Regions from separate parts of the Bradyrhizobium sp. LB11.1 genome, predicted to be linked through region 3. Evidence: predicted binding sites of a transcription regulator. Region 3 holds the regulator's gene; each other region holds the start of a gene.
What was found. Region 3 encodes PhoB, which activates phosphate uptake and scavenging genes when phosphate is short. Its sites were predicted from a motif close to TGTCATNNANCTGTCAT; they were not measured.
Positions count from the first base shown of each region.

Region 1: a site for PhoB is predicted at 6,654-6,670, ahead of ABIA96_RS21400 (DUF2794 domain-containing protein). Genes of this name have one in related genera too.
Region 2: a site for PhoB is predicted at 5,661-5,677, ahead of ABIA96_RS09430 (RNA degradosome polyphosphate kinase). Genes of this name have one in related genera too.

Region 1 is NZ_JBEPTH010000008.1:55,159-64,711, forward strand. Features, by position in the region: gene thpR (RNA 2',3'-cyclic phosphodiesterase) at 1-26, opposite strand, end outside; gene ABIA96_RS21375 (arylesterase) at 201-845, opposite strand; gene ABIA96_RS21380 (ABC transporter ATP-binding protein) at 901-1,623, shown strand; gene ABIA96_RS21385 (ABC transporter permease) at 1,620-4,190, shown strand; gene ABIA96_RS21390 (Bax inhibitor-1/YccA family protein) at 4,471-5,262, shown strand; gene ABIA96_RS21395 (GNAT family N-acetyltransferase) at 5,572-6,102, shown strand; gene ABIA96_RS21400 (DUF2794 domain-containing protein) at 6,218-6,589, opposite strand; gene ABIA96_RS21405 (DUF1223 domain-containing protein) at 7,215-7,994, opposite strand; gene acnA (aconitate hydratase AcnA) at 8,206-9,553, opposite strand, start outside.
Region 2 is NZ_JBEPTH010000003.1:363,752-373,304, reverse strand. Features, by position in the region: gene ABIA96_RS09455 (LysR substrate-binding domain-containing protein) at 1-435, opposite strand, end outside; gene ABIA96_RS09450 (HAD family hydrolase) at 569-1,198, shown strand; gene ABIA96_RS09445 (FMN-binding negative transcriptional regulator) at 1,222-1,443, shown strand; gene ABIA96_RS09440 (FMN-binding negative transcriptional regulator) at 1,482-1,808, shown strand; gene ppx (exopolyphosphatase) at 1,880-3,382, opposite strand; gene ABIA96_RS09430 (RNA degradosome polyphosphate kinase) at 3,398-5,587, opposite strand; gene ABIA96_RS09425 (P-loop NTPase family protein) at 5,728-6,405, opposite strand; gene ABIA96_RS09420 (CDP-alcohol phosphatidyltransferase family protein) at 6,498-7,040, opposite strand; gene purM (phosphoribosylformylglycinamidine cyclo-ligase) at 7,195-8,268, shown strand; gene purN (phosphoribosylglycinamide formyltransferase) at 8,283-8,936, shown strand; gene ABIA96_RS09405 (cold-shock protein) at 9,027-9,233, opposite strand.
Region 3 is NZ_JBEPTH010000002.1:505,419-514,971, reverse strand. Features, by position in the region: gene ABIA96_RS06340 (putative bifunctional lysylphosphatidylglycerol flippase/synthetase) at 411-1,469, shown strand; gene ABIA96_RS06335 (ATP-binding protein) at 1,504-2,796, shown strand; gene pstS (phosphate ABC transporter substrate-binding protein PstS) at 2,947-3,960, shown strand; gene pstC (phosphate ABC transporter permease subunit PstC) at 4,128-5,117, shown strand; gene pstA (phosphate ABC transporter permease PstA) at 5,119-5,964, shown strand; gene pstB (phosphate ABC transporter ATP-binding protein PstB) at 5,961-6,782, shown strand; gene phoU (phosphate signaling complex protein PhoU) at 6,794-7,510, shown strand; gene phoB (phosphate regulon transcriptional regulator PhoB) at 7,533-8,249, shown strand; gene ABIA96_RS06300 (GcrA family cell cycle regulator) at 8,369-8,881, opposite strand; gene ABIA96_RS06295 (aspartate aminotransferase family protein) at 9,334-9,553, shown strand, end outside.

The DNA of each region.
Region 1 (9,553 bases), on a different contig from region 3:
TCCAGACCAGTAAACAAACGCGGCATCGTTTCGCACTCCCGATGCTTGGGCATGATCCCTGGGAAGGATCATATCCAAATTTTAGAGCCGGCGACGAATCATCTGTACTCTCATTCCTATCGCAGTTGTGTGACTCTGCGAAGAGTGTCCAAGGCGACACCGGGAAAACCCTGGTTGTCAGGGTTAGCATTGCCCGCATTTCAACGGCGTTGCTCGCCGATCGTGCGCAGGAATGCCTCTACCGTGGGCAGCATGTTGTTGACGATGATATCAACGCCTTCAGCAGTCGGGTGAATGCCGTCGGCCTGGTTGAGCTTGGCATCCGCCGCGACACCGTCGAGGAAGAACGGATAGAGCGGCACGTCGAACTGCTTTGCCAGATCCGGATAAATCGAATTGAAGCGCGCGCCATAGTCGGCGCCGAAATTCGGCGGCGCCAGCATGCCACACAGCATCACGGCGATCTTGCGCGCCTTGAGACGCCGAACGATGTCGGTCAGTGCCGCCCGCGTCAAGTCGGGATCGATGCCGCGCATCGCGTCGTTGGCGCCGAGCTCGATGATGACGCCCTCGGTTCCATCGGGCACCGACCAGTCGAGCCGGTCGCGGCCGCCGGACGACGTGTCGCCCGACACCCCCGCGTTGATCATGTCAGCGGCTATGCCTTTGGCCTGCAAGGCTTTTTGAAGCTTTGCGGGAAACGCATCCTGGGCCGGGAGGCCAAGACCAGCGCTCAGGGAATCGCCGAGAACGACAAGCTTGATCGGTTTGGCCGCCGGCTGTGCTTGTGCCGGCGACGTCGTCGCAAGTGTCATCAAAGCGAGCATCAACACGGCTATGTGCATGAAGAACCCGTAACGCCTCTCGACCGCGCGTGCGGAGTTGCCATATGACCGGACCATGGACACTCGCATCTCTCCCTCTTCGCTCGCCGGTACTGCGCCGGACACCATCGCCATCTCCAACGTCAATCTCTCATTGGGGTCGGGAGCGGCACGCGTTCACATTCTCAAGGATATCAGCTTGCGCATCGGCTCGGGGGAGACGATCGGCCTGATCGGCCCGTCAGGCTCGGGCAAATCCACGCTGCTGATGGTGATGGCGGGGCTGGAGCGTCCTGATAGCGGAGAGGTGGTGGTGTCAGGCACGCCTTTCAATGCCCTCGATGAGGATGCGCTGGCACGCTTCCGCGGCCGCCAGATTGGCATCGTCTTCCAGTCCTTCCATCTGATCCCGACCATGACGGCGCTGGAGAACGTCGCCGTCCCGCTCGAGCTCGCCGGCAATCCCGGCGCCAACAAGCGCGCAGCCGAGGAGCTGCAATCGGTCGGGCTCGGCGATCGCCTGCATCATTATCCGGCGCAGCTTTCCGGTGGCGAGCAGCAGCGCGTTGCGCTCGCGCGCGCGCTGGCACCCGACCCCGCCATCCTCGTCGCTGACGAGCCGACCGGCAATCTCGACGAGACCACCGGTAAGCAGATCGTCGATCTGCTGTTCACCAAGCATGCCGAGCGTGGCATGACGCTGGTGCTGGTCACGCACGATTCCTCGCTCGCGCATCGCTGCGATCGCGTGATCCGGCTGCGCTCGGGCCGCATCGACACGCAGACGACCAACGCATGAGCCTGGTTGTCGAACCGTTTGCGAAGCCGAACGGCGTTGCGCTGTCGCTGCGCTATGCGCTCCGCGAACTGCGCGGAGGCCTGCGCGGTTTCTACGTCTTCATCGCCTGCATCTCGCTCGGCGTGATGGCGATCGCCGGCGTCGGCTCGGTGTCGGCGAGCCTCAGCGATGGCCTTGCGCGTGAGGGGCGCACGCTGCTCGGCGGCGACGTCTCCTTCGTGCTTTTCCAGCGCGAGGCGAAGCCCGAAGAGGTTGCCTTCCTGCGCTCACGCGGCACCGTCTCCGTGGCCTCCACCCTGCGCGGCATGGCGCGCTCGGCCGACGGCAAACTGGCGCTGGTCGAGATGAAGGCGGTCGACGACACCTATCCGATGCTCGGACAGTTGACGCTGGCGCCACCGCTGCCACTCACTGACCTGGTTGCGGAGCGCGACGGCGCATTCGGCGCGGCCGCCGATCCGACGCTGCTGGCGCGGCTGTCACTCAAGATCGGCGACCGCGTCACCATCGGCTCCGCGACCTTCCAGATCCGAAGCAGCGTCGAGGCCGAACCCGACAAGCTCGCCAGCGGCATCGGCTTCGGTCCGCGCTTCCTGATCAGCGAGGCGGCCTTGCGCGCCACCGGGCTGATCCAGCCCGGCAGCCTGGTGCGCTGGGTCTACCGCGTCAAACTGCCCGACACCGCCAACAGCGACCGCGCCACCGATTCCTTCATCGCGGATGCCCGCAACGCCGCGCCGCAGGCCGGCTGGGAAGTCCGGAGCCGCTCCAACGCCTCGCCGCAGCTCGAGCGCAATATCGGCCGCTTCACGCAATTCCTGACGCTGGTCGGCCTCGCCGCGCTGCTGGTCGGCGGCGTCGGCGTCGCCAACGCGGTGAAGAGCCATATCGACCGCCGGCTCGAGGTGATCGCGGCCCTCAAGGCCGTCGGCGCCACTGGGCGCGATGTGTTCGGCATCTATCTGGCGCAAGTCGTCCTGCTGGCTGCGATCGGCTCGATCATTGGACTGGCGCTCGGCGCGGCGATGCCGTTCGCCATCGTCGGCCTGTTCGGAAAACTCCTGCCGCTGCCGGTGGTGCCGGCCGTGCATGTCGACGAGCTCGCGCTGTCCTTCATCTATGGTCTCCTGACCGCGCTCGCCTTCGGCCTGTGGCCGCTCGGACGCGTGCACGATGTGCCGGTCGCCGCGCTGTTCCGCGATACCATCGCTGCCGAATGGCACCGGCCACGCTGGAGCTATCTCGTTTTCATGGGCGTCGTCGTCGCGCTTCTGGTTGCCGTGGTGATCGGATTATCCTTCGACAAGCGCATTGCCGCGGTATTCGTGCTTTCCTCCGTCGTCGTGTTCGCAGTCTTGCGCGGTGTCGCCGCCGTGCTGATGGCGATCGCGCGACGGCTGCCGCGCACGCGCTTCACCATGCTGCGGCTCGCGATCGCCAACATCCACCGGCCAGGCGCGCTGACGCCCTCGGTCGTGCTGTCGCTCGGGCTCGGCCTCGCCGTGCTCGTCACCATCACCCAGATCGACGGCAATCTGCGGCGGCAGTTTCTCGCTGCACTGCCCGAGCACGCGCCGGCGTTCTACTTCATCGATATTCCGAGCACGCAGGCAGCACCGTTCGACGATTATCTGCGCCAGATCGCGCCGGGCGCGAAGGTCGAGGACGTGCCGATGCTGCGCGGGCGCATCGTCGGCGCCCGCGGCGTCCGCGCCGAGGACCTCAAGCCCACCACCGATTCCGAATGGGTGCTGCAGAGCGACCGCGGCCTGACCTACACCGGCGAGTTGCCGAAGGGCTCCAAGGTGGTCGAAGGCGAATGGTGGGGCGCGGATTATTCCGGCCCGCCACTGGTCTCGATGGAGAAGAAGATCGCCGACGGCCTCGGTCTCAAGCTAGGTGACGAGGTCGTGGTCAACGTGCTCGGCCGCGACATCCCGGCCAAAATCGGCAATCTGCGCACCATCGACTGGCAGGGGCTCGGCATCAATTTCGTGCTGGTGTTCTCGCCGAACGCCTTCAAGGGCGCGCCGCACACCCACATCGCCACGCTGACCGAAGCCGGCGGCGATGCGACCGGCGATGGCAAGATCATCAAGCAGGTCGCGGATACCTATCCAATGGTGACGAGCGTGCGCGTGCGCGAGGTGATGGAGACGATCGGCGCGGTCGTGACCAATCTGGCGCTCGCGATCCGCGGCGCCAGCGCCGTGACCCTGATCTCGGCGATCCTGGTACTGGGTGGCGCCCTCGCCGCCGGCCACCGCCACCGGGTCTACGACGCGGTGATCCTGAAGACGCTCGGCGCAACGCGGCTGCGGCTGCTCGGCGCCTATGCGCTCGAATATCTCCTGATCGGGCTCGCCACTGCCGTGTTTGGCGTGATCGCCGGCAGCATCGCGGCCTGGATGATCGTGACGCGGCTGATGACGCTGACCTTCGTCTGGCAGGCCGGCAGCGCGGCCGGCGTGGTTGCGGCCGCCCTGGTCGTCACCGTCGGGCTCGGCCTTGCCGGCACGCTCTTGGCGTTGAACAAAAAGCCCGCCACGGTGTTGCGCAATTTGTGACAAAAGGTAGCGGACGGTCGAGCCGGGCTGAATTCCCCCGTTTCCGCGATTAACCGCGTCTGCTTGTCAGGTTCTCGTCAGGATTCGCGCCAAGGGCGACATTCAGCCGCGCGTGGACCGTTGCAGCGAATGTGTTAGTTTCCCACATATCGGATGGGTTCGGAGACCCGATTGTTAGCCAAATTTAATGTCGGCGGACATCGGTATCCGAGATAGAATTAGACGACCCGGCGGCATGGCAACCCTCGTGCCGGCCCGGGCAACCAACGGGAATTCGACCATGTCGGACCTAGACCGCAATTACGCTTCTCCTTTCGGCCGGGCCGCCGGGCGCGTTGACGCCGCGACGGTCGACGCCGGTCTGCGCGCCTACATGCTGCGCATCTACAATTACATGAGCATTGGCCTGGCCATCACCGGCCTGGCCGCGCTTGGCGTCTATATGGCTGCCGTGACTGACGTTCCGACCGCGGAAGCCGTCCGTGTCGGCAAGCTGTTCCTGACGCCGTTCGGCTACGCGATGTTTGTGAGCCCGCTGAAATATCTGTTCATGCTGGCGCCGCTCGCCATGGTGTTCGTGATCTCGGCCGGCATCAACCGTCTCGCCCCCTCGACCGCCCAGATCCTGTTCTGGGTGTTCGCGGCGCTGATGGGCGTCTCGCTGTCCTCGATCTTCCTGGTGTACACGCACACCTCGATCGTGCGGGTGTTCTTCATCACCGCGGCCACCTTCGGTGCGTTGAGCCTCTACGGCTACACCACGAAGCGTGACATGAGCGGCATGGGCTCGTTCCTGTTCATGGGCCTGATCGGCATCATCATCGCGAGCCTGGTCAATTTGTTCATGGCGAGTTCGGTGCTGCAGTTCGTTGTGTCGGTGGTCGGCGTTCTCGTGTTCGCGGGCCTTACCGCGTGGGATACGCAGCGGCTGAAGAACGACTACATTTACGGCTACGCTTCGGCCGGCGGTGACATCGCCGAGCGTGCGGCGATTTCCGGTGCGCTGTCGCTGTACTTGAACTTCATCAACCTGTTCACGCTGCTGCTGCAGCTCCTCGGCCAGCGCGACTAAGCGCAAAGCCTGAGAGAACGGACACGAACCCCGGCCGAGAGGCCGGGGTTTTTGTTTGGCTCGGCCGAGAGCGTGCTGCCGTAGCCCGGATGGAGCGAAGCGCAATCCGGGAAAGTCGGGCCTGCGGATGAGCCTGCCCCGGATTTCGCTGCGCTCCATCCGGGCTACTCCTCGTCATTGCGAGCGCAGCGAAGCAATCCAGAGTCCCTCCGCGGATGCATTTCTGGATTGCTTCGCTACGCTCGCAATGACGGCGGAGAGGCGGTGTTGCCCCTTTCAGCGACCGGACGAAGCCTCTAATCTCCCGCCATGTCCGCACCCGAAATCAGGCCCACCCTTGAGGCCGACCTCCCCGCCATCACCGCCATCTATCAGCAGGCCGTCCGCGAGGGCACCGCGACGTTCGAGCTCGAACCGCCCGATCTCGCCGAGATGACGCGCCGCTATCGCGCGCTGGTCGACGGCGGCTATCCCTATGTCGTCGCCATGCTCGACGGCCGCGTCGCCGGCTACGCCTATGCCGGCGCCTACCGGCCGCGCCCGGCCTATCGCTTCACGGTCGAGAACTCGATTTATCTCGATCCCTCCTTCCACCGACGCGGCATCGGCTCGCTGCTGCTGGAGCGGCTGGTCACCGAGTGCGAGGCGCGCGGCTTCCGCCAGATGATCTCCGTCATCGGCGATTCCGCCAATGCCGGCTCGATCGGCGTGCACGCCAGAGGCGGCTTCAAGATGATCGGCACGCATCCGAATGTCGGCCTGAAGTTCGGCCGCTGGCTGGATACGGTGATGATGCAGCGCGACCTCGGCGAGGGCGCGCGCACGGTGCCGGGGAAGTAATCCGGTCTCGTAGCAAGGGTGGGCAAAGCGCAAGCGTGCCCACCATTTGCGGCGATTGAGCAACGACGTGGACACGGCGCTTCGCGCCTTTGCCCACCCGGCACCGCTGGTGTGGCTACACCACCGCCAATTTCCGGTCGATCACCAGCAGCACGCGGTCGAGCTCGTGGCCGCGGCGCAGGATCAGGCCGGTCGCCGAGATCACGCTGTACATGCCCTGCTTGCGCGCGAGTCGGGGATCTTTCTCGATGCGGTAGATCGGCACTTCGGAGGCACGGCGAAAGACCGAGAACACCGCGCGGTCCTTCAGGAAATCGATGGCATAGTCGCGCCACTCGCCGTCGGCGACCATGCGGCCATAGAGATTGAGAATACGATTCAGTTCGAGCCGGTTGAACGTCACCCGGCTCAGTTGGGCATTCGCAGCGGCGGGATGCGCCACTGCGCGCTGCCCGCTCGGATCGGCATCCTCCGGCGTCAGACTCATCGAGCGCCTCCTGTCGCACAACATGACCCCCCGTCCGCGAAGACCGTCCCCGGATCCGCGGATCATGACAATTGCATGATTGCTCCAACCGTTCGCCACCGCAAGAGGCTCTTCAGGGCCTCCTCAAGGACCGCGCCCACCTCGCCCCCCGGTTGCGAATCATGACACACGCAACGGTGGAACTTCTCAGCGGCAAACCGTCACGGGAACGTTAGGAAGAATCACAGGATCGCCGCTTTTCCGCCCATCGCCCGCCGCCCTGCACTGCGAAAAGGTTTGTGTGCGTTGACCCGGTCCTTTCGGCTCCGGATTCCTCAGCCCCCAGCCCCCCGGGGTCGAACAGGATCGGGTCTGTACGCGCGACAAGGAGGGCCAACGCAAGTTGGTCCTTTTTTGTTTGCGTCGGGGTGTTGCTGCCGCGACGAATTTTTCTCCGATATTCGCGCGAAGACTCTCCCCTCATTCTGAGGAGCCGCGCTCGCGCGGCGTCTCGAAGGATCGAGGCCACTATGCATCAGCGCGGGCTTGCATGGTTCGAGACGCGCGCAAACGCACGCTCCTCACCATGAGGGCTGAGAGCGAATGAGACGCTCAAGAATAAAGAGAGAGAGACAGGAAATTCGGATCAGTGCAGCGACGTGTACGCCGCGCCCAGCATGGGGCCGGGCTTCTCGCGGCTGCCGTCCTGGACATAAACCACCGCGCCGTCGACACCATCGCGCGACGTCAGGTTCTCGATCGGCACCGTCCAGCTTTCCTGGTGTCCGTTCCAGTCGCCGACCTTGAGCAGATTGCGCACGACGTTGTGGTAGGTGATCTGCTGTCCGCGGTTCTCGCCGCGGCTGATTTCGATCGGCACCGATTTTGCGATCGAGCAGATCCAGACCTCGCCATGCGAGACTGCCGGCTCCTTGCTCGCGGCGACCGACACGTTGATCTGTTTGCCCGCCAGCGACATCGTCACCGGCACGCTCATCACGCCCGTGCCCGTGTCGGTCTTGCCGATCGCGCTTTCGATGCCGGCGCGATCGCTGCCGATGACATGCGCGGCGCCGTTGACCACGACCTGCGGCGTGTAAACCTCGCGGTCACCACGCATGCGTGAATAGGCGCGCTGCCGCGCCGAGAAACGCGAATCCGCCAGCGTGTCCTTCCAGCCGAGATAATCCCAATAGTCGATCGGCATGCTCAGCGCGATGATCGAGGGATCCTTGGCGAGGTCGCCGATGACCTTGTCGGCGGGCGGGCAGGACGAGCACCCCTGAGAGGTGAAGAGTTCGACCACGGCGCGGGGATCGGCCTGGGCGGGACGGACGACGGCGACGATCGCGCAGATGCCGAGTGCTCCCGACCAGAATGCACCGGACCATCGCGAAACGAGATTAGAAGCCATCATTCCAGTCATGTCGAACGTCACATCTCGTATTCGGGGAGGGATATCCTATCGCCTGATGGTCACCGTAGTCTTACGGGCACGGCACATTCAGCCATCCGCAGTGTCCGCCGGGCGGGCCCATCCGAAGCATCCCGTAACGCACGAAGGCGGCCTTGTGATAGGCCGCCTTCGTCTAACCTTCTACTCACGTCGCAGTGAGCCACCGTTCACAAATTCGCGCTTAGGCCGCGAGCTTGCGCAGCACATAGTGAAGAATACCGCCGTTCCGGTAGTACTCGAGCTCGTCCAGCGTATCGATGCGGCAAAGCAGCGAAACGCGCTGCAGCGAACCGTCACCGGAGACGATTTCCGCGGTCAGCTTCTGGCGCGGCTTCAGATCGCCGACGAGACCACGCAGCGTGACCTTCTCGTCGCCCTTCAAGCCCAGCGAGGACCACGAGGTGCCGTCCTCGAAGGTCAGGGGCAGCACACCCATGCCGACCAGGTTGGAGCGATGGATGCGCTCGAAGCTCTGGCAGATCACGGCGCGCACGCCGAGCAGACGCGTACCCTTCGCAGCCCAGTCGCGCGAGGAGCCGTTGCCGTACTCGGCGCCGGCGAACACCACCAGCGGCACCTGCTCCTGCTGGTACTTCATCGCGGCGTCGTAGATCGACATCTGTTCGCCGTCGGGCCAGTGCTTGGTAAGACCGCCTTCAGGAATGTTGCCGTCGGCGCCCTTGAGCATGAAGTTCTTGATGCGGATGTTGGCGAAGGTACCGCGCATCATCACTTCATGGTTGCCGCGGCGCGTGCCGTACTGGTTGAAGTCGGCAGGACGCACCTGATGCTCGCTGAGATACTTGCCCGCGGGCGAGGTGAGCTTGATCGAACCGGCCGGCGAGATGTGGTCCGTGGTGATCTTGTCGCCGAACATCGCCAGGATGCGTGCCTCGACGATATCCGTGACCGGCTCCGGCTCCTTCTTCATGCCGTCGAAGTAGGGCGGGTTCTGCACATAGGTCGACGACATGTTCCAGCGATAGGTCTCGCTCTCGACCGTCTTGATCTTGCGCCAGTTGGTGTCGCCCTTGAACACGTCGGCATACTTCTTCTTGAAGATCGACGCGGTCACGAACTTCTTCATGAAAGCGTTGATCTCCTTGGTCGTCGGCCAGATGTCCTTGAGGTACACCGGCTTGCCGTCCTTGCCTTCGCCGAGCGGCTCGACGGCGAGGTTCTTCGTCACGCTGCCGGCGAGCGCATGCGCGACGACCAGCGGCGGCGAGGCCAGATAGTTTGCCTGCACGTCGGGCGAAACGCGGCCTTCGAAGTTGCGATTACCGGAGAGCACGGCCGCGGCGACGATGCCGTTGTCGTTGATCGACTTCGATATCTCCTCCGGCAGCGGGCCGGAATTGCCGATGCAGGTGGTGCAGCCGAAGCCGACCAGGTTGAACCCGACCTTGTCGAGATCGGCCTGCAGACCGGAATCCGAGAGATAGCCCGCGACCACCTGGCTGCCCGGAGCCAGCGAGGTCTTCACCCATGGCTTGGCCTTGAGGCCCTTCGCGGCCGCGTTGCGCGCG
Region 2 (9,553 bases), on a different contig from region 3:
GGCATCGAAGCTATCGCGGCTTAGACGCACCGGCTCCTCGGAGCTAGTGAATATTTGCGGTGCGATGTGAGGATATTTGCGGATGAAGCTCGGAAGCTGGGGAATGAGCCAGCGCGCCGCAAAACTCGCCCGGACATTGATGCGCAGGCTTGAAACGGGGGACAGGCGAGCGGCGGCCGTGGCTGTTGCTGCGATCTGTTCAAGCGCGGGTGCAAACCCTGCGAACAGGTGCCGGCCGACGGAGGTCAGGCTTATTTGGCGAGTCTCCCTGACAAACAGCTGCACGCCCAGATGGTCTTCAAGGAGCTTAATCTGGCGACTGACAGCCCCATGGGTGACGCCCAGTTCGGTCGCGGCGAGTGTGAAGCTCGCATGTCTGGCCGCGGCCACGAAGGCTCGTACCGCATTCAAGGGAGGCAGGCGGGGAGTGCTCATGCGTGAGTTTCCATCACGTATGCATCTCAGATTTACTCGGTTGTCGCCAGTGAGTTTGTTAATTATTGGCATTGAAGCCCTGAGAGTTCCTCACGGGTCTGCCTGATGGATCTGCCCCAACACCGGAATGCTCATGGCTGAGAAAATCGAGCTCGTCCTGTTTGACATGGACAACGTGCTTTGTGCCTACGACAGGCGCACTCGTGCCAGCCGCTTGGCGGAGTTCTCCGGCAATACGGCTGCGGACGTCTATCAGGCCATCTGGGAGAGCGGGTTCGAGCGGTCGGGCGACGATGGCACGCTTTCACGTCAGGAGTACCTGAGGGAATTTGGCGAGCGGATCGGCCATGATCTAAGCCTTGCTGAATGGCTCGACGCTCGTCGTGCGTCGATGACGCCGGACCACGCGATGCTGAAAGTCGTCGATCACTTGCGCGGGTCCGTTGACGTGGCCGTTCTCACGAACAACACGGAGCTGGTCGTGGACCACATCGACCTTCTCTGCCCGGAACTCCGCCCGCTCTTCGGTTCGAGAATGTATGCGTCGGCTCAATTTCGGGCGGCAAAGCCTGATGTCTCATGTTATGCGCGGTGCCTCGCTGCACTTTCCGTGAGACCGGACGTCGTTCTGTTCGTCGATGACCTTGCGGAAAACGTCGCCGGCGCGAGAGAGGCTGGTCTTCACGGCCATCACTTTACATCGGTCAAGGAATTCCAGGCCGACCTGATGCGCTATGGTTTTCCTGCTTCGGTGGCTCGGTGATGCTCTTCCGGCAATGTTGGGCCATGTCCACTGATGAGGCGCTCGATTTGATCGACTCCGATCCGTGGGCCTTGCTGATGTGTAACGGCGGAGACGTACCGCTTGTGACGGCAATTCCACTCCTGCTGGATCGAAGTCGCGGCAAACTGGGAACCTTGGTCGGCCATGTCGCCCGGTCGAACCCGCAGGCGTCGTCGATCAATAGCGGTTCGCGTGTCCTGACCCTGGGCCGCGCACCTATGTGAGTCCAAGCTGGTACCCGGCCCGCGATATGGCGCCAACCATGTACCAGGTGATGGTCGAAGCGGAGGGCGACGTCTCGCTGCAGGACCAGGAAACAACACGTTCGTGGATCGACCAACTGACGAAGCGATATGAGAGTGGCCGTCCCGAGCAATGGACGATGCGAGAGTTGCCGGAGGACGGCATCGCCCGGCGGATGTCGATGATTGTTGGTTTTGAGGTGTCGATAACGACCATTCGAGGCAAAGCCAAGCTCGGTCAGGACGAGCCGCAAAGTGATGCTCTGTTGGTAGCCTCGAAGCTCGAGCTATCGCGGATGCGCAGTGATCAGCAATTGGCTGCCTGGATCAGGGAAAAGAACTCGTAGGCAACCAGAGCGAAGCTCGCTATGGCAGGCGCATCAGATTTCCGCACGACGGCGTCGAACCCTTTTTCGCCCTAACGCCGCACGATTGATCCGCTGCGCCCGATCAGGCGGGCGAGCTGCTTGAAGCGGCTGCCGACGCGGTCGGCGACGAGATCGCCGAGCCTGTGCTCGAACACCAGCATCAGATTGCGACCCTGGCTGCGGAAATGCGTGGCGGGCAGGACGCCCGGACGTGCGGCCGAGATCAGATGGGCAACACGGAACGCTGCGCCCAGGAGACGGGCGCGTTCGAGCTGGGCCGGCGTCAGCAACTCCTGCATCGTGACCGGCGGCTGGTTCTCTTCGCTCAACCCGGCATAGCGATAGAACACCGACAGGCCGACAAAGGCGCGCTCGGTGTGCGTGATTGCACCGAAATTGCCGTTGACGACAAGGCTCAGCGTTTGCTCGCCGCGATGGTCGGGATGCACGCGCCAGCCGATGTCGGAAAGCAGGCAGGCCGCATGGCGAAGCCGGCGGTCCTCCTCGGTCTCGCGCAGCTTGACCACGCGCGCGAGGCGGTCGGTCCAGGCGATCAGCTCACGAGCGTGCTTGGCCGAGCGCGACAGCAGTTGGTTCAGCTCTTCCGCCGCGCAGATCAGCCCGTCCTTGTTGCGCTCGCTCTCCGACAGCTTCTCGTGCAGCAGGCCTTCGCGCACCCCGAAGGTCGAAAACACGATGGTCTTGGGCTTCGCCACGCGGATGATGTGCTCGAGCACCAGCGCCGCATAGGTAAGAAGCGGGCGGCGTGCATCGGCGACGATCTCGATGTCGGCGAGCATGTCGACGGCCGCAAGCCGGCGCAGACGACGCGAAAAGTCGAGCGCTTCGGCTGCTGAAATCGAATAGCCGTGCATCACCTGGAGCGGGTAACCGCTCTGGATGATGTGGATGCGTGCGAGCGCGCGCCAGGTGCCGCCGACGGCATAGAAGCTGCGGCCGCTGCCCGCCTTGAGCTGCGGCACTTCGTCGATTGCCTCACGTACGATGCGGTCGGCGCGCTTCAGCGATTTGTGTGCGAGGTCCTGCAGCGCGAGGCCGCCCAGCGGCAGCGTCACGCCGCTGCGCACGCTGTTTCCGCGTACGTCGATCAGTTCGAGCGAGCCGCCGCCGAGATCGCCGACGATGCCGTCGGGGCGGTGAATGCCCGAGATCACGCCAAGCGCCGACAGCTTCGCTTCGCGCGGTCCCGACAGGATCTCGATTTTCACGGCGCAGATGCGCTCGGCTTTCGCGATGAAGTCGGGGCCGTTGGAGGCGTCGCGGCAGGCAGCGGTGGCGATCGCGAACACGCGGCCGACCTGCATCACGCGGCACAGCGCGCGGAAGCGCTTGAGCGAGGTCAGCGCCTTGTCGACGGCATCGGGCGCGAGCAGACCCGTGCTCTGCACCTCACGCCCGAGGCCGCACAGCGTCTTCTCGTTGAAGATCGGAATCAGGCTCCGCGTCAGTCCCTCGTAGACGACGAGACGAACCGAGTTGGAGCCGATGTCGATGACCGCGACACTAGCGCCACGCTTGCGCGGCCGTTTCACGGCAGGAATCTCCGGTCAGGACTGATGGCGTTCGTTCCGGCGCGTGAGACGGCGCGGCGAGGATTCCTTGAGCGACTTTCCACGGCCAGACAGACTCGGATTTGTCATGAAGTAGTTGTGTACGTTGAAAGGCTCCTCGCCCTTCGCGGCCTTCATACGCGTTGAGGACCCGTCCGGCAACAATTGCCAGCTCTGCTCATTGTCCTTCAAATTCGCGACCATGATCTGTTCGAGAACCTGCTGATGCACCGTGGGATTTTGCAGCGGGCACAGGACCTCGACGCGGCGGTCGAGGTTGCGCGGCATCATATCGGCCGACGAGATATACACAGCCGCTTTCGCGCTCGGCAGGCCTTGGCCCATGCCGAAGCAGTAGATTCGGCCGTGTTCCAGGAAGCGTCCGATGATCGACTTGACGCGGATGTTCTCCGACAGACCGGGAATGCCGGGGCGGAGGCAACAGATACCGCGTACGACGAGCTCGACCTGCACGCCGGCCTGTGAGGCCTCGTAGAGCGCATCGATGATGTCGGGATCGACCAGCGCATTCATCTTCATCCAGACCGCGCCGGGCTTGCCGTGGCGCGCGTGCTCGGTCTCGCCCTGGATGTGCTCGATGATGCGCTTGCGCAGGGTCAGCGGCGACACCGCCATCTTTTCCAGATCGCTTGGTGCTGCGTAGCCGGTGATGAAGTTGAACACGCGCGCGGCGTCGCGGCCGATGGTCGGTTCCGAGGTGAAGTAGGAGAGGTCCGTATAAATACGCGCGGTGACCGGGTGATAGTTGCCGGTGCCGGTATGAACGTAAGTGGTGAGGCTGCCGCCCTCGCGGCGCACGACCATCGAGAGCTTCGCGTGCGTTTTCAGTTCGAGGAAACCGTACACGACCTGCACGCCGGCGCGTTCGAGGTCGCGCGCCCAGCGGATGTTGGCCTCCTCGTCGAAGCGCGCCTTCAATTCGATCAGCGCGGTGACGGACTTGCCGGCTTCGGCCGCTTCCGCCAGCGCGCGCACGATCGGCGAGTTGTTGGAGGTGCGGTAGAGCGTCTGCTTGATCGCGACGACGTCGGGATCGCGCGCGGCCTGCTGCAAGAACTGCACCACGACGTCGAAGGATTCGTAGGGGTGATGGACGATCAGATCCTTCTGGCGGATGGCGGCAAAGATGTCGCCGCCATGCTCGCGCACGCGCTCGGGATGGCGCGGCACGTAAGGCGTGAATTCGAGGTCGGGGCGGTCGAGGCGCGTAAGCTGCGACAGCTCGTTCATGGCGAGCACGCCGTCGACCAGGAATACCTCGTCGTCGGCCGCCGACAGCGCATGCTGCACGAAGCTGCGCAGCTCCTCCGGCATCTTGGCGTCGATCTCGAGCCGGATCACCGATCCGCGGCGGCGGCGCTTCAGCGCGGTCTCGAACAGGCGGACGAGGTCTTCGGCCTCTTCCTCGATTTCGAGCTCGGAGTCGCGGATGATGCGGAAGGCCCCCTGGCCGTGAAGACTGTAGCCAGGGAATAGACGGTTGATGAACAGACCGGTCGCCTGCTCAAGCGAGATCAACCTGACCTTGCCCTCGGCCGGCAGGCGGATGAAGCGGTCGATCTTGCCGGGCATGCGGATCAGCGCGTTCATTGGCTTGCCGTCGGCCTCGCGTGTGAGCTGGAGCGCGATGGTGAAGCCGAGGCTCGGGATGAACGGGAAGGGGTGCGCCGGATCAATCGCCAGCGGCGTCAGCAGCGGGAAAACATTGTTGAGGAAGTAGTCCTCGAGCCAGATCCGCTCCGTCTTGGTGACCTCCTTGCCGTCGACCAGTATGATGCCGACGCCGGCCAGCGTGCCGCGCAAATCGGCCCAGATTGCGTGCTGATCGGAGGCCAACTGGGGGACGGTCCGGTTGATCAGCGCAAGCTGTTCGGACGGTGTCAGGCCATCCGGCGCGCGCTCGGCAATGCCCTCGCGCACCTGCGCCTTGATGCCGGCGACGCGGACCATGAAGAACTCGTCGAGGTTATTCGCCGAAATCGACAGGAAACGCACCCGTTCCAGTACAGGGTGGCTGGGATTCACCGATTCCTCGAGAACCCGACGGTTGAAATGCAGCCACGAGAGTTCGCGATTGATGAATCGCTCCGGGCTCGATGCGATCGCCGGCTGACGCTCGGGTTCCGTGGCTTTCTCTTTTGTATCAATAGCTTGCGCGGAATCCATGAGAAGTCGATCCATCCAGGTCGCCCCAATTTGCGACTTACGCCCAAAACCGGCCGGAGCATGTGTTAGTGCGATGACGTTTCGATGACATTGATGTTCCGCCGTCGCGCCGCGTCAAGCGGCTCCGAGGGGCGTGGCGGTCAAGCATCCCGAAGCAGCTCGGCTGCGAGCGCCCGGGTGACGGGACGGCCGAGCCGCAGGGCCTCGCCGTCGAGCAGCTCCACGGCGCGCCGCGCTGCGGCGGACGACCGCTCCAGCCGGGTTGCGAGGTAGCTCACCACGCTTTCGTCCACGGCGAGCTGGCGGTCGGCGCAGAACTTGACGATCAGGCCGCGGAACAGCTGGTCGTCCGGCGACAGTAGCGAAATCATTGGAATCGTCCGAAGCCGCGAGCGCAGGTCGCGGAGCTCGACGTCGAGCGCCGCCGGCGCCTCGCGGCCGGTGAAAAGCACGTAAGCGCCGTCCTCGCGGGCGAGGTTCATGAGGTGGAAGAGGGCGCGCTCGTCAAAGTCTCTGGCCTTGAGATCCTCGACCACCAGCGCGCCGGTCGCGAGCGCGCCGGGGACACTGGCCGCGGTCATCGCATTGGCCGTGGTCGAGCGGGCGCCAGCCTCCTCGGCCCAGATCGCGGCCAGATGGCTCTTGCCGCTGCCTTCGGGGCCGGCCAGCCACATGATCCGATGCGGCCATTCCGGCCAGCCGTCGATCAGAGTAAGGCCGGCGGCATTGGCGGGCCCCTCGAGGAAATTGTCCCGGCTCAGGCTCTCCGCGTGCGGAAGCGAAAATGCCAATTGTCGGGGATGAACGCGGCCTGGCACGCTTATTTTGCTCCATGCCGGCGCGCCGGCCTCGTCTGAAGAGATTTGACTTATTCGATCCCGAGTTGGCCTTTTGCGGGGCCGTATCCCCTTCATTTGGCCTCGAGCGTGCTCATGTGCCGCAGCCACTCGACGAGATAGAGCGACACGGAGGACAGCGTGAAGACCGTCACGAGGGCCATCAGGATTATATCATAAGGACCGGGCTTGAAGCCGAAGGCGAGGGCGGCCAGCACCAGTGCCGCATAGGCCACCTGCGCCGCTGTGTTGAGCTTGGATACTTTCGACGGCTTCATCTCGACCGGCTTGTCGAACAGCCAGGACACGATCACGGCGGCGACGATCATGATGTCGCGCGATACCACCAGGATCACGATCCAGCGGGGAATGTCGCCCCAGATGCCGAGCGACAGGTAGATCGAGACCAAGAGGGCCTTGTCGGCGAGCGGATCGAGCAGGGCGCCGAGTTCGCTCGCCATATTGAAACGCTTGGCCAGGAAGCCGTCGACGGCGTCGCTAATGCCGGCGATCAGGAAGACGGCAAACGCCACCTCCATTTGGCTCGACACGATGGCCCAGACGATGATCGGGACCAGCATGATGCGGCCCAGGGTAATGATATTCGGAATACTCACGCGGCGCTTCCCGGCACCCGGCCTGACCTCGAAATCCGGCCCCTTCGAGGCTGAACCAGTTGATATCTACATAGTATAGGGCGGGGCGCCACGCTTGCCATTGCGCGTCCCCGGAATTCGACGTAACCAGCCGCAAACCCACTGGAAATCGGGCATGACCGACCGCAAAAACGGCCTCACTTACGCCGATTCAGGCGTCGATATCGACGCGGGCAACCGCTTGGTCGACCTGATCAAGCCGATGGTGCGCGCCACCGCACGACCCGGCGCCGACGCCGAGATCGGCGGATTCGGTGGCCTGTTCGACCTCAAGGCGGCCGGCTTCAAGGATCCCATCCTGGTTGCGGCCACCGATGGCGTCGGCACCAAGGTCAAGATCGCGATCGAGACCGGCCTGCATGGCGGGATCGGCATCGACCTCGTCGCCATGAGCGTCAACGACCTCGTGGTACAGGGCGCCGAGCCCCTGTTCTTCCTCGACTATTTCGCGTGCGGCAAGCTCGACCCGGAGGCCACCGCCTCGATCGTCGCCGGCGTCGCCGAAGGGTGTCGCGAATCCGGTTGCGCTCTGATCGGCGGCGAGACCGCCGAAATGCCCGGCCTCTACAAGGACGGCGACTATGATCTCGGCGGCTTTGCCGTTGGTGCCGCCGAGCGCGGCACGCTGTTGCCGCGCAAGGACATTGCCGCGGGCGACGCCGTGATCGGCCTGGCCTCGTCGGGCGTGCACTCCAACGGATTTTCGCTGGTGCGCAAGATCGTCGAACAGTCCGGTCTCGGCTTCGAGGCGCAGGCGCCGTTCTCGCCGGTCATGACGCTCGGCGGTGCGCTCCTGACGCCGACGCGGCTTTACGTCAAATCCTGCCTGCGCGCGATCCGCGAAACGGCAGCGGTTAAGGGCCTCGCCCACATCACCGGCGGCGGTTTCACCGACAACATTCCGCGCGTGCTGCCGAACCATCTCGGCGTCGGCATCGATCTGGCGCGCCTGCCGGTGCTGCCGGTGTTCAAATGGCTGGCGGCCCAGGCCGGCATTGCCGAGCTGGAGATGCTGCGCACCTTCAACTGCGGCATCGGCATGATCGCGATCGTCGAGCCCGACAAGGTCGACGATGTCGTGCGGGTCTTCACCGATGCCGGCGAGACTGTGGCGCAACTCGGCACCGTGATCCCGGCCGAGGGCGAGCACCGCGTCGTCTATAACGGCCATCTCGACATGGCACTGTGATGACTGGCGCTGTGATGAAGCGCCGCGTCGCCATCCTGATCTCCGGCCGCGGCTCCAACATGTCCGCGCTGATCAAGGCCGCAAGCGCGGCGGATTTTCCGGCGGAGGTTTCGCTCGTCATCTCGAACAAGGCTGATGCGCTCGGACTCGAACGGGCCAAGGCGGCCGGCGTGGAAACACTGGTGATCGAGAGCAAGCCGTTCGGCAAGGACCGCGCCGGCTTCGAGGCCGTGTTGCAGGCAGCGCTCGACCGGCACGGCATCGAGCTGATTTGCCTCGGCGGTTTCATGCGCCTGTTTACCGCCGAGTTCACCAGGGCCTGGTACGGGCGGATGCTCAACATCCATCCCTCGCTGCTGCCGTCGTTTCCGGGCCTCGATCCGCACGGCCAGGCCTTGCGCGCCGGCGTCAAACTGTCTGGCGCGACAGTGCACTTCGTCATCCCCGAGACCGATGCTGGCCCGATCGTGATGCAAGGCGCGGTACCCGTCAGCGATCACGACACGGCGGAGACGCTGTCGGAGCGCATCCTCGAAGTCGAGCACCGCATCTATCCTGCGGCACTAAGCCTGCTTGCGACCGGCAAGGTCCAGATCGAGGGCGACGTCTGCAAGACGGCGGGCAGTTCGGCGTCGGAGAATTTTCTGGTAGCGCCGGTGGCGAACTGAGGCGTGGTCGCGTTTCGTCGTCCCAAACAAAATCCCCCGGCAGCGCCGGGGGCAACGTCATGATCTCTCGCGCTTTGGCTTTGAGAGAAATCAGGAGACCTTGAGGTTCTCCGCGGAGGCTTTGCCGCGGTTCTCCACGAGGTCGTATTCAACCACCTGGTTTTCATTGAGGGTGGAGAGTCCGGCACGCTCGACGGCGGAGATGTGGACGAACACGTCCTTGTCGCTGCCGTTCGGCTTGATGAACCCATAGCCCTTGGTCGGGTTGAACCATTTGACGGTGCCCTTTTGTGGCATCGTAGTCTCCTCCGCTAGATACAAAAAAGACGCGGCTGCTTTTCGCACGCCACGCCACAAACGGGCTTCCGGAAGTCTGTTCGAGTCTTGAGTCTCAAGGTCGCGAAACGCACAGCCGAGCGCCAATTCCGATTGTGTCCGACATTGCAACATGAAAATCGCGCGTTAGCAAGCCGCGCCCGGATTTCAAGATCGGACCGGGCGCACGCGCCTGCTATTTGCGACCTGTGGCCGCGGAACCACAATCGAGGGCAATAGCCCCGGCCGTCGCATGCCAACCGGTTGACCCTCCGAGGCAGTTCGGCACAAATCGCCGCACG
Region 3 (9,553 bases):
CGAGGGCTGTGGGCAGATCGGAAAACCGTGAAGGACAGCTCTGCTCGCCGCCTCTTTCAACAGGTGGATGCAATCCATAGATTGATTTCGACTTAAGGCGCAGCGGAACATTGTCCGGTCGGAATCATCAAAACTTCATGGCCCCTGCGCAGGATTGCCATGGAGATTCGTGTCAGCCCTGCCGCCGAAAGCGCCAAACCGTGCATCCTCAGCCCGCAAACCTGCCTAAAATATTGAAGCCACGTGATTTTGTTCACATTGGCGAATTCCACTCCGCCCCGAAACGCGCTAGTGGAGGGGCGGGGGGCATGCGCGAGGCCGGAGCCGGCGGTGAGGGTTCGTTGAGTGCCTGTGCGTCGTCCGCCTGTTCGCCGGCCACCCTGGCCGCTGAAGCGTTGTTCGAGGTCTAGATGCTGGAAGCCATACGCAGGGCGATGACGTTTCTGCGCCAGAAGCAAATCCTGCATAAGCTTGGAGTTGTGATCAGCGTCGCGGTCATCGGCATCGCTTGCTATGTGCTCTACCACATGCTGCGCGGCATCGACATGCTCGAGGTGATCGAAGCGATCAAGAGCACCGAGCCGCGCCAGATTGCGATGGCTGCGCTGTTCGTCGCCGCAGGCTATTTTACCCTGACCTTCTACGACCTGTTCGCCGTGCGCGCGATCGGCCACTCCCAGGTGCCCTATCGCATCAACGCGCTCGCGGCCTTCACCAGCTATTCGATCGGCCATAATGTCGGCGCCAGCGTCTTCACCGGCGGCGCGGTGCGCTATCGCATCTATTCGGCCCATGGGTTGAACGCGATCGACGTCGCAAAAATCTGCTTCCTCGCCGGCCTCACCTTCTGGCTCGGCAATGCCGCCGTGCTTGGCCTCGGCATTTCCTATCATCCGGAGGCGGCCTCCGCGATCGACCAACTGCCGCCCTGGCTGAACCGGATCGTCGCGATGATGATCATCGTGGGGTTGGTCGGCTATGTGGTCTGGGTCTGGACCCAGCCCAGGGTCGTCGGCCGCGGTCCCTGGACCGTGATGCTGCCGGGCGGTCCGCTGACGCTGCTCCAGATCGCGATCGGGATCATCGATCTCGCCTTCTGCGCGCTCGCGATGTATGTGCTGGTCCCCGACGAGCCCAATCTCGGCTTCGTCGTGGTCGCGGTCATCTTCGTCTCGGCGACGCTGCTCGGCTTCGCCAGCCATTCGCCCGGCGGGCTAGGGGTGTTCGACGCCGCCATGCTGGTCGGCCTCTGGCAGATGGACCGCGAGGAACTGCTCGGCGGTATGCTGCTGTTCCGGGTCCTCTATTATCTGTCGCCCTTCGTCATCTCTGTATTCTTGCTGACGTTTCGCGAGGTTATCATCGGCGCCAGATCCAAACGACTGCAGCAGGCGGCGCTCAAGCTCGACCCCGGCCCGGCGCCTAAAGCCGCCTATGTGAGAGAGCGCCGCGACAGCAGCGGCGCCTGACCGGCGTAAAGGCAACAAGGAGAAGCCAGTCCCGATGGCGATCGACGCTCCCTCGTCTCCCAGGGTGCAGCCCTGGTCCGACCGGCTGCGCCACTCGACCATCATCCTGATTGCCGCTGCGCTGGCGTTGTCGGTCGTGGTCTCGCTCGGCGAATTGTCGGTGATGCGGGCCGTGACGGTGTTCTTCTGCATCGCCGCTGCCGCGCTGATCCCCTGGCGGCTGCATGATACCGCTGCCTCGCGCGAGGACACCCGCCGCGTCAATCCGGTCGAGAGCGCCGCGGTGGCCGCCGTCGTCGCCGGCATGCCGGATCCGGCCGTGCTGCTCGATCGCGCCGGCCGCGTCATCCATCTCAATGCCGCCGCCGCCCAGCTCGCGCCGGCGCTGCGCAAGAACGAGCTTGCCCAGTTCGCGCTGCGTTCGCCGGAGATCATCACGGCGCTGCGCGAGTCCATTGCCACCACGGAGTCGCGGCGCGCAACCTATCTCGACCATGTGCCGGTCGACCGCTGGATGGAGCTGACAATCACGCCGGTTCCGGTGCCGACCAATTTCGGCGGCGCCGACAAATGCATGCTGATGACCTTCCACGATCAGACGCCCCTGCGCAGGGTCGAAGAAATGCGCGCCGACTTCGTCGCCAATGCCAGTCACGAATTGCGCACGCCGCTGGCCGCTCTCTCCGGTTTCATCGACACGCTGCAGGGCCAGGCCAAGGACGATCCCAAGGCGCGCGAGCGCTTCCTCGGCATCATGCACAACCAGGCGACCCGCATGGCGCGCCTGATCGACGATCTGCTGTCGCTGTCGCGGGTGGAACTGTCGGCCCATGTGCGGCCGGACACGCTGGTCGACCTGCTGCCGATCATCTTCCAGGTCGCCGATGGGCTCGAGCCGCTGGCCCGGGAACGTCAGGTCGAGGTCGAGACCCATCTGCCGGAAACGCCGGTGATGATCGCAGGCGACCGCGAGGAATTGCTCCGTCTGTTCGAGAATTTGATCGAGAACGCGCTCAAATACGGCGCCTCCGGCGGCCGCGTCATTGTGTCGCTGACAACGACCCCAGCGACTGATGGAACTCAGGAAATCCGGGTCATGGTGCGGGATTTCGGCCCCGGCATCGCGCCCGAGCACCTGCCGCGCCTGACCGAGCGCTTTTACCGGGTTGACGTCGGCGACAGCCGTTCCCAGGGCGGGACGGGGCTCGGATTATCGCTCGTGAAACATATTCTTAACCGTCACCGCGGCCGTCTTTTGATCGAAAGCGTGCCCAAGCAGGGCGCCACTTTCATCGCCTGTTTTCCCCAGGCCAAGACTTTAGTTTAGGGCTTAAAGACTAGCAATTTCAATTACTTATCGGTGTCATTCGACTGTCACGAAACCTTCGTAAAAGCACAGCCGACCGCTCCTAAAGGGGCGTCGCGGGGAGCGCGATCGGGCGCTGATGGCGCTTCGTTCCCCTGTATGGAGACCAGCATGAATTTCATCAAAACCATCGTCGCTGCCGGCTTGGTCGCCGCAACGACGACGTCAGCTTTCGCTGCCGACATCACCGGTGCCGGTTCGACCTTCATTTTCCCGGTCCTCTCCAAGTGGGCGGATACTTACAAGAAGGAATCGAACAACGGCGTGAACTACCAGTCGATCGGTTCCGGCGCCGGCATCAAGCAGATCCAGGCCAAGACCGTGACCTTCGGTGCGACCGACGCTCCGTTGAAGGCCGATCAGCTCCAGAAGGACGGCTTTGCCCAGTGGCCGATGGTCATGGGCGGTATCGTCCCGGTTGTGAATGTTGAAGGCGTGAAGGCCGGCGATCTCGTCCTCGACGGCGCCACCCTTGCCGACATCTTCATTGGCAAGATCACCAAGTGGGATGACGCAGCGATCAAGAAGCTGAACCCGAATGCCAAGCTGCCGTCGGAAGCGATCGCGGTCGTTCACCGCGCGGACGGTTCGGGCACCACCTTCAACTTCACCAACTATCTCTCCAAGACCAGCGCTGACTGGAAGAGCAAGGTCGGTGAAGGCACCGCCGTCGAGTGGCCGGTTGGCGTCGGCGCCAAGGGCAACGAAGGCGTTGCCGGCAATGTTGCCCAGACCAAGAATTCGATCGGCTATGTCGAATACGCCTATGCGAAGCAGAACAAGCTGACCTTCACCAAGATGGTCAACAAGGCCGGCAAGACTGTCGACCCGACCAACGACTCGTTCCAGGCCGCGGCTTCCAACGCCGACTGGACCAGCGCTCCGGGCTACTACCTGATCCTCACCGACCAGCCCGGCGACAAGTCCTGGCCCATCGTCGCGACGACCTTCGTGCTGATGCACAAGGAAGCCGTCGACAAGGCCTCCTCGCAGGAAGCCCTGAAGTTCTTCAAGTTCGCCTTCGAAAAGGGTGCGAAGTCTGCCGAGGAGCTCGACTACATCCCGATGCCCGACAACGTCGTGAAGTTGATCGAAAAGACCTGGTCGGCTGACATCAAGAGCTAAGCGCTCACATCTCGTGTCCCGGACGCGGTGCAGCACGTAGTGCTGCTCCGCTGAGCCGGGATCCACAAGAACCAGGCCCCGGATCAGCGTCGCAGCTGGCGCCGCATCCGGGGCATGAGACCAACAGAAAGCGTATATTCTTGGTACAGGGGATCGGCGTGGCAGAGATGGCCGTTCAAAGCGATGTAATCGACGACGCAGGACCATACGATCGCGCCAAGGCCTTGAGCGCGTTCAAGCTCGGCGACGTCACCTTCTACTGGATTACGCGGCTCAGCGCGATCTCGGTGCTTCTTATTCTCGGCGGCATCATCCTGTCGCTGATCGTCGGCGCCTTCCCGGCGATGAAGGAGTATGGCTTCGCGTTCCTGTGGACGCAGCGCTGGGCTCCGTCGGCCGATCCGCCCGTGCTCGGCGCGCTCGGACCGATGTACGGCACGCTCGTCACCTCCTTCATCGCGATGCTGATCGCCATTCCTGTCGGTCTCGGCATCGCCATCTTCCTGACCGAGCTCTGCCCGCAATGGGCGCGCCGCCCGATCGGCATGGCGATCGAGCTGCTGGCCGGCATTCCCTCGATCATTTACGGCATGTGGGGCTTCTTCGTGTTGGGCCCGTTCCTGGCCAACACCTTCCAGCCCTTCATGATCAAGATATTCGACGGCGTCCCGGTGCTGGGCGCGATCTTCGCGGGTCCCCCGTCTTATCTCAGCCTGTTCAACGCCGCGCTGATCCTCGCGATCATGGTGCTGCCCTTCATCACCTCGATCTCGGTCGACGTGTTCAAGACGGTGCCGCCGGTGCTGAAGGAAGCTGCCTACGGTGTCGGCTGCACCACCTGGGAAGTCGTGCGCAGCGTGGTGATCCCCTACACCCGCGTCGGCGTCATCGGCGGCGTCATGCTGGCGCTCGGCCGCGCGCTCGGCGAGACCATGGCGGTGACCTTCATCATCGGCAACTCGTTCCGCATCTCGTCGTCGATCTTCGCGCCGGGCACCACGATCTCGGCGGCGATCGCCAGCGAGTTCGCCGAAAGCGACGGCCTGCACCAGTCCGGCCTGATCCTGCTCGGTCTGCTGCTGTTCGTGCTGACGTTCTTCGTGCTCGCCGGCGCCCGGCTGATGCTGATGCGTCTGGAAAAGAAGGCGGGGAAGTAACATGAACCCGATTTACGCACGCCGCCGCCGCAAGGACGTCGTGGTCCGCGCGCTCTGCATCGGTGCCGCCGCGTTCGGCGTCACCTGGCTCGCGCTGATCCTGATGACGCTGCTCTATAACGGCCTGGCAGGCCTGAACCTGGAGCTCTTCGCCGCGGACACGCCGCCTCCGGGCTCGACCGAAGGCGGCCTGCGCAACGCCATCGTCGGCTCGGTGATCATGACCGTGATCGGCGTCGGCATCGGCGCGCCGCTCGGCCTGTTCGCCGGCACATATCTCGCCGAGTACGGCCGCAACGACAGGCTCACCTCGGTGATCCGTTTCATCAACGACATCCTGCTCTCGGCGCCCTCGATCATCATCGGCCTGTTCATCTATGGTGCGGTGGTGGTGCCGATGCGCGGCTTCTCGGCGATCGCAGGGGCGCTCGCGCTCGCGGTGATCGTGATCCCGGTGGTGCTGCGGACGACCGAGGACATGCTGCTGCTGGTGCCGAACGCATTGCGCGAGGCCGCGTCCGCGCTCGGCCTGCCGCGCTCGCTGGTGATCAAGCGCATCGCCTATCGCGCGGCGCGCTCGGGCCTCATCACCGGCGTCATGCTGGCCACCGCCCGCGTCGCCGGCGAGACCGCGCCGCTGCTGTTCACCGCACTGTCGAACCAGTTCTTCAGCCTGGGCCTGAACAAGACGATGGCCAACCTGCCGGTGACCATCAACAACTTCGTGCAGAGCCCATATGCCTACTGGAAGCAGTTGGCCTGGAGCGGCGCCCTGCTGATCACTTTGACCGTGCTTGCCCTGAACATTGGCGCGCGCATCCTGAGCGCCGAGAGGACTGCAAAATGAGCGAAATGTCTGTTTCCGTCAGTGCGCCCACCGTTCATCCCGGCTCGCAGCCGCTGCCCGACGCTCCGGCCAAGGTGACGGTTCGCAACCTCAACTTCTATTACGGCGAGCACCACGCGCTGAAGAACATCAATCTGGCGCTCGGCACCAACCGTGTCACGGCCTTCATCGGCCCGTCGGGCTGCGGCAAGTCGACCCTGCTGCGCATCTTCAACCGGATGTACGATCTCTATCCGGGCCAGCGCGTCACCGGTCAGCTGATGCTCGACCAGACCAACATTCTCGACCCCAAGCTCGACCTCAATCTGCTGCGCGCCCGCGTCGGTATGGTGTTCCAGAAGCCGACGCCGTTCCCGATGACGATCTACGAGAACATCGCCTTCGGCATCCGTCTCTATGAGAAGATCTCGAAGTCCGAGATGGACGACCGTGTCGAGAAGGCGCTGCGCGGCGGTGCTCTCTGGAACGAGGTCAAGGACAAGCTCAACGCCTCCGGCCTGTCGCTCTCCGGCGGCCAGCAGCAGCGCCTCTGCATTGCCCGCACCGTCGCGGTGCGGCCCGAGGTGATCCTGTTCGACGAGCCCTGCTCGGCGCTCGACCCGATCTCGACTGCCAAGGTCGAGGAGCTGATCCAGGAGCTGTCCGAGAACTACACGATCGCGATCGTGACCCACAACATGCAGCAGGCGGCGCGCGTTTCCGACAAGACCGCCTTCATGTATCTCGGCGAGCTGATCGAGTTCGACGACACCAGCAAGATCTTTACGTCGCCGACCGACCGGCGCACGCAGGATTACATCACCGGCCGGTTCGGCTGAGGAGACAGGACATGGGTTCTGAACATACCGCAAAAGCCTTCGACACCGACCTCCAGGAACTCACGCGCCTGGTCGCCGAGATGGGCGGCATCGCCGAGCGCATGATCGTCGATTCCGTCGACGCGCTGATCCGCCGCGACGTCGCGCTCGGCCAGCGCGTCGTCACCATCGACGCCGAGCTCGACGCGCTCCAGAAGAAGATCGAGGAGCGCGCCGTGCTTACCATCGCGCGTCGCCAGCCGATGGCGGTCGATCTGCGCGAGATCGTCGGCGCCATGCGCGTTGCGACCGATCTCGAGCGCATCGGCGACCTCGCCAAGAACATGGGCAAGCGCGTCGCGGCGCTGGAGACGGATTTCCATCCGCTCAAGCTGTTCCGTGGCCTCGAGCACATGACCGACCTCGTGCAGCAGCAGGTCAAGTCGGTGCTGGACGCCTATGCCGCGCACGACCTGCCGGCGGCGATGGCGGTGTGGAAGGGCGACGAGGAAGTCGACGCCATCTGCACCTCGCTGTTCCGCGAGCTCCTCACCTACATGATGGAGGATCCGCGCAACATCTCGTTCTGCATCCACCTGATGTTCTGCGCCAAGAACATCGAGCGGATCGGCGACCACGCCACCAACATTGCCGAGACCGTGTTCTACATGATCGAAGGCCAGGCCATCACCGATAAGCGGCCGAAGGGCGACATGACGACCTTCGCCACGACGGTCCCCAATACTTGAATCCTTAAGGAGCGACGACCCCATGGGCGCACGCATTATGGTGGTTGAAGACGAAGAAGCTCTGACCGAGCTTCTCCGCTACAACCTCGAAGGCGACGGCTATGACGTCGAGACGGTGATGCGCGGCGACGACGCCGACACCCGTCTCAAAGAGCACATCCCCGATCTGATCGTGCTCGACTGGATGCTGCCGGGTCTGTCCGGTATCGAACTCTGCCGTCGGCTGCGGACGCGGTCCGACACCAAGCAGCTGCCGATCATCATGCTCACCGCGCGCGGTGAGGAAAGCGAGCGGGTGCGGGGCCTGGCGACCGGTGCCGACGATTACATCGTCAAGCCATTCTCGGTGCCCGAGCTGCTCGCGCGCGTGAAGGGCCTGCTCCGGCGCGCTAGCCCTGAGCGGCTCGCAACCGTCCTGGCTTTCGGCGACATCGAGCTCGATCGCGAAAAGCGCCGCGTGGCGCGTTCGGGCCGACCGATCGATCTCGGCCCGACCGAATATCGCCTGCTGGAGTTTTTCCTGGAGCACCCCGGCCGCGTGTTCTCGCGCGAACAGTTACTCGACAGCGTCTGGGGCCGCGACATCTACATCGACGAGCGCACCGTCGACGTGCATATCGGCCGCCTGCGCAAGCTGCTCAATCTCGGCCGCGAGCAGGACCCGATCCGCACCGTCCGCGGCGCCGGATATGCGCTGGATGATCGGTTTGCCAAGGCGGAGCAGGCGCAAAGTTTGTGAGCTGATGTAGCGAGCTCTCGCTGCACATTCCGATGTCGTCGCGGCCTTCGCCGTGACGACATTGAACTTGTTGTAGGGCCGTCGGCGCGCGACGGCTCCAGCTTAATCGCAATACGAACTCAGCGCGGTCCCGGCTTCACCGGCGCGCGCCGACGATCCGACGCCGGCTGATACGCAACGCGCGAGTGCTGGGCGCAGTAGGGCAGGCCCGAAAGCGCCTTGCCGCCGCAGAAGAAGAAATCCGGGCTCGAGGGATCGCCGACCGGCCAGTGGCAGGTCGCCTCGTTCAATTCGAGCAGCGATAGCCGCTGGCTCATCGGCACCACATTGTCGTAGGTGACCGGCTCGGCCTCGACCTCGACCTCGAAGGCCTGCGCCAGCGCGGTGTTGCCCCGCGCGATCGGCCGGCTCACCCGCATCATGTGCTGCGCGGGACGCGCCTTGCGCGGCCGGGGAGCGGCCGACGACGGGCTCTTGGCGCGGCCGGACAGACCGAGCCTGTGCACCTTGCCGATTACGGCATTGCGGGTGACGTTGCCGAGCTCGGCCGCGATCTGGCTGGCCGAAAGTCCGGCCTCCCAGAGCTTTTTCAACTGCTCGACGCGATCGTCGGACCAGGTCAAAACCGTCATTGCACCCTTTCCTTCGCCGCGGGCCAACCATCCTGGGGCCGCACGGCGAATGCCTAAGCCTTAAAAACCCGTGCCGCCCGAATCCCTTAAGGCTCGCCGGGCGCAATGAGACGCCCGAACGTTAACGCCGGTACATGAGGACTTTTGGGATCAGAACCGCTGCACGAGATGTCGTATCTGACAAGCCAGACGCTACAATATGGCGTGACTCGCGCGCAAGAGTCCGCCGACTCGCTTCCACATGTTCCGTGGCGAAATCCCGCGAAATCGTCACCGCAAGACTACGGATTTAGCGTTTCGCGAGGCTTTCGGGCGGCATTGACACCCGTTTCACCAAGCCTAAGATAGTCATGCGTGCCGCCCTTAAAAGGCGGCACGTTTCGTTTTCCGGGCCGGTGAATGGTGCGTTGCGCAATGCACACCACGCCGTCCGCAACATTCAAGTGACCGTCATGACGAATAGCGCAGCCCCGCATTTGCTCCCCGTTTTCGCCAGATCCGACCTCGGTTTCGAGCGCGGCGAGGGCTGCTGGCTGATCGCGACCAATGGCGATCGCTATCTCGATTTCACCTCGGGCGTGGCGGTGAATGCGCTCGGCCATGCCCACCCCGCGCTGGTCAAGGCGTTGCAGGAGCAGGCGACCAAGCTCTGGCATATGTCGAACCTGTTTC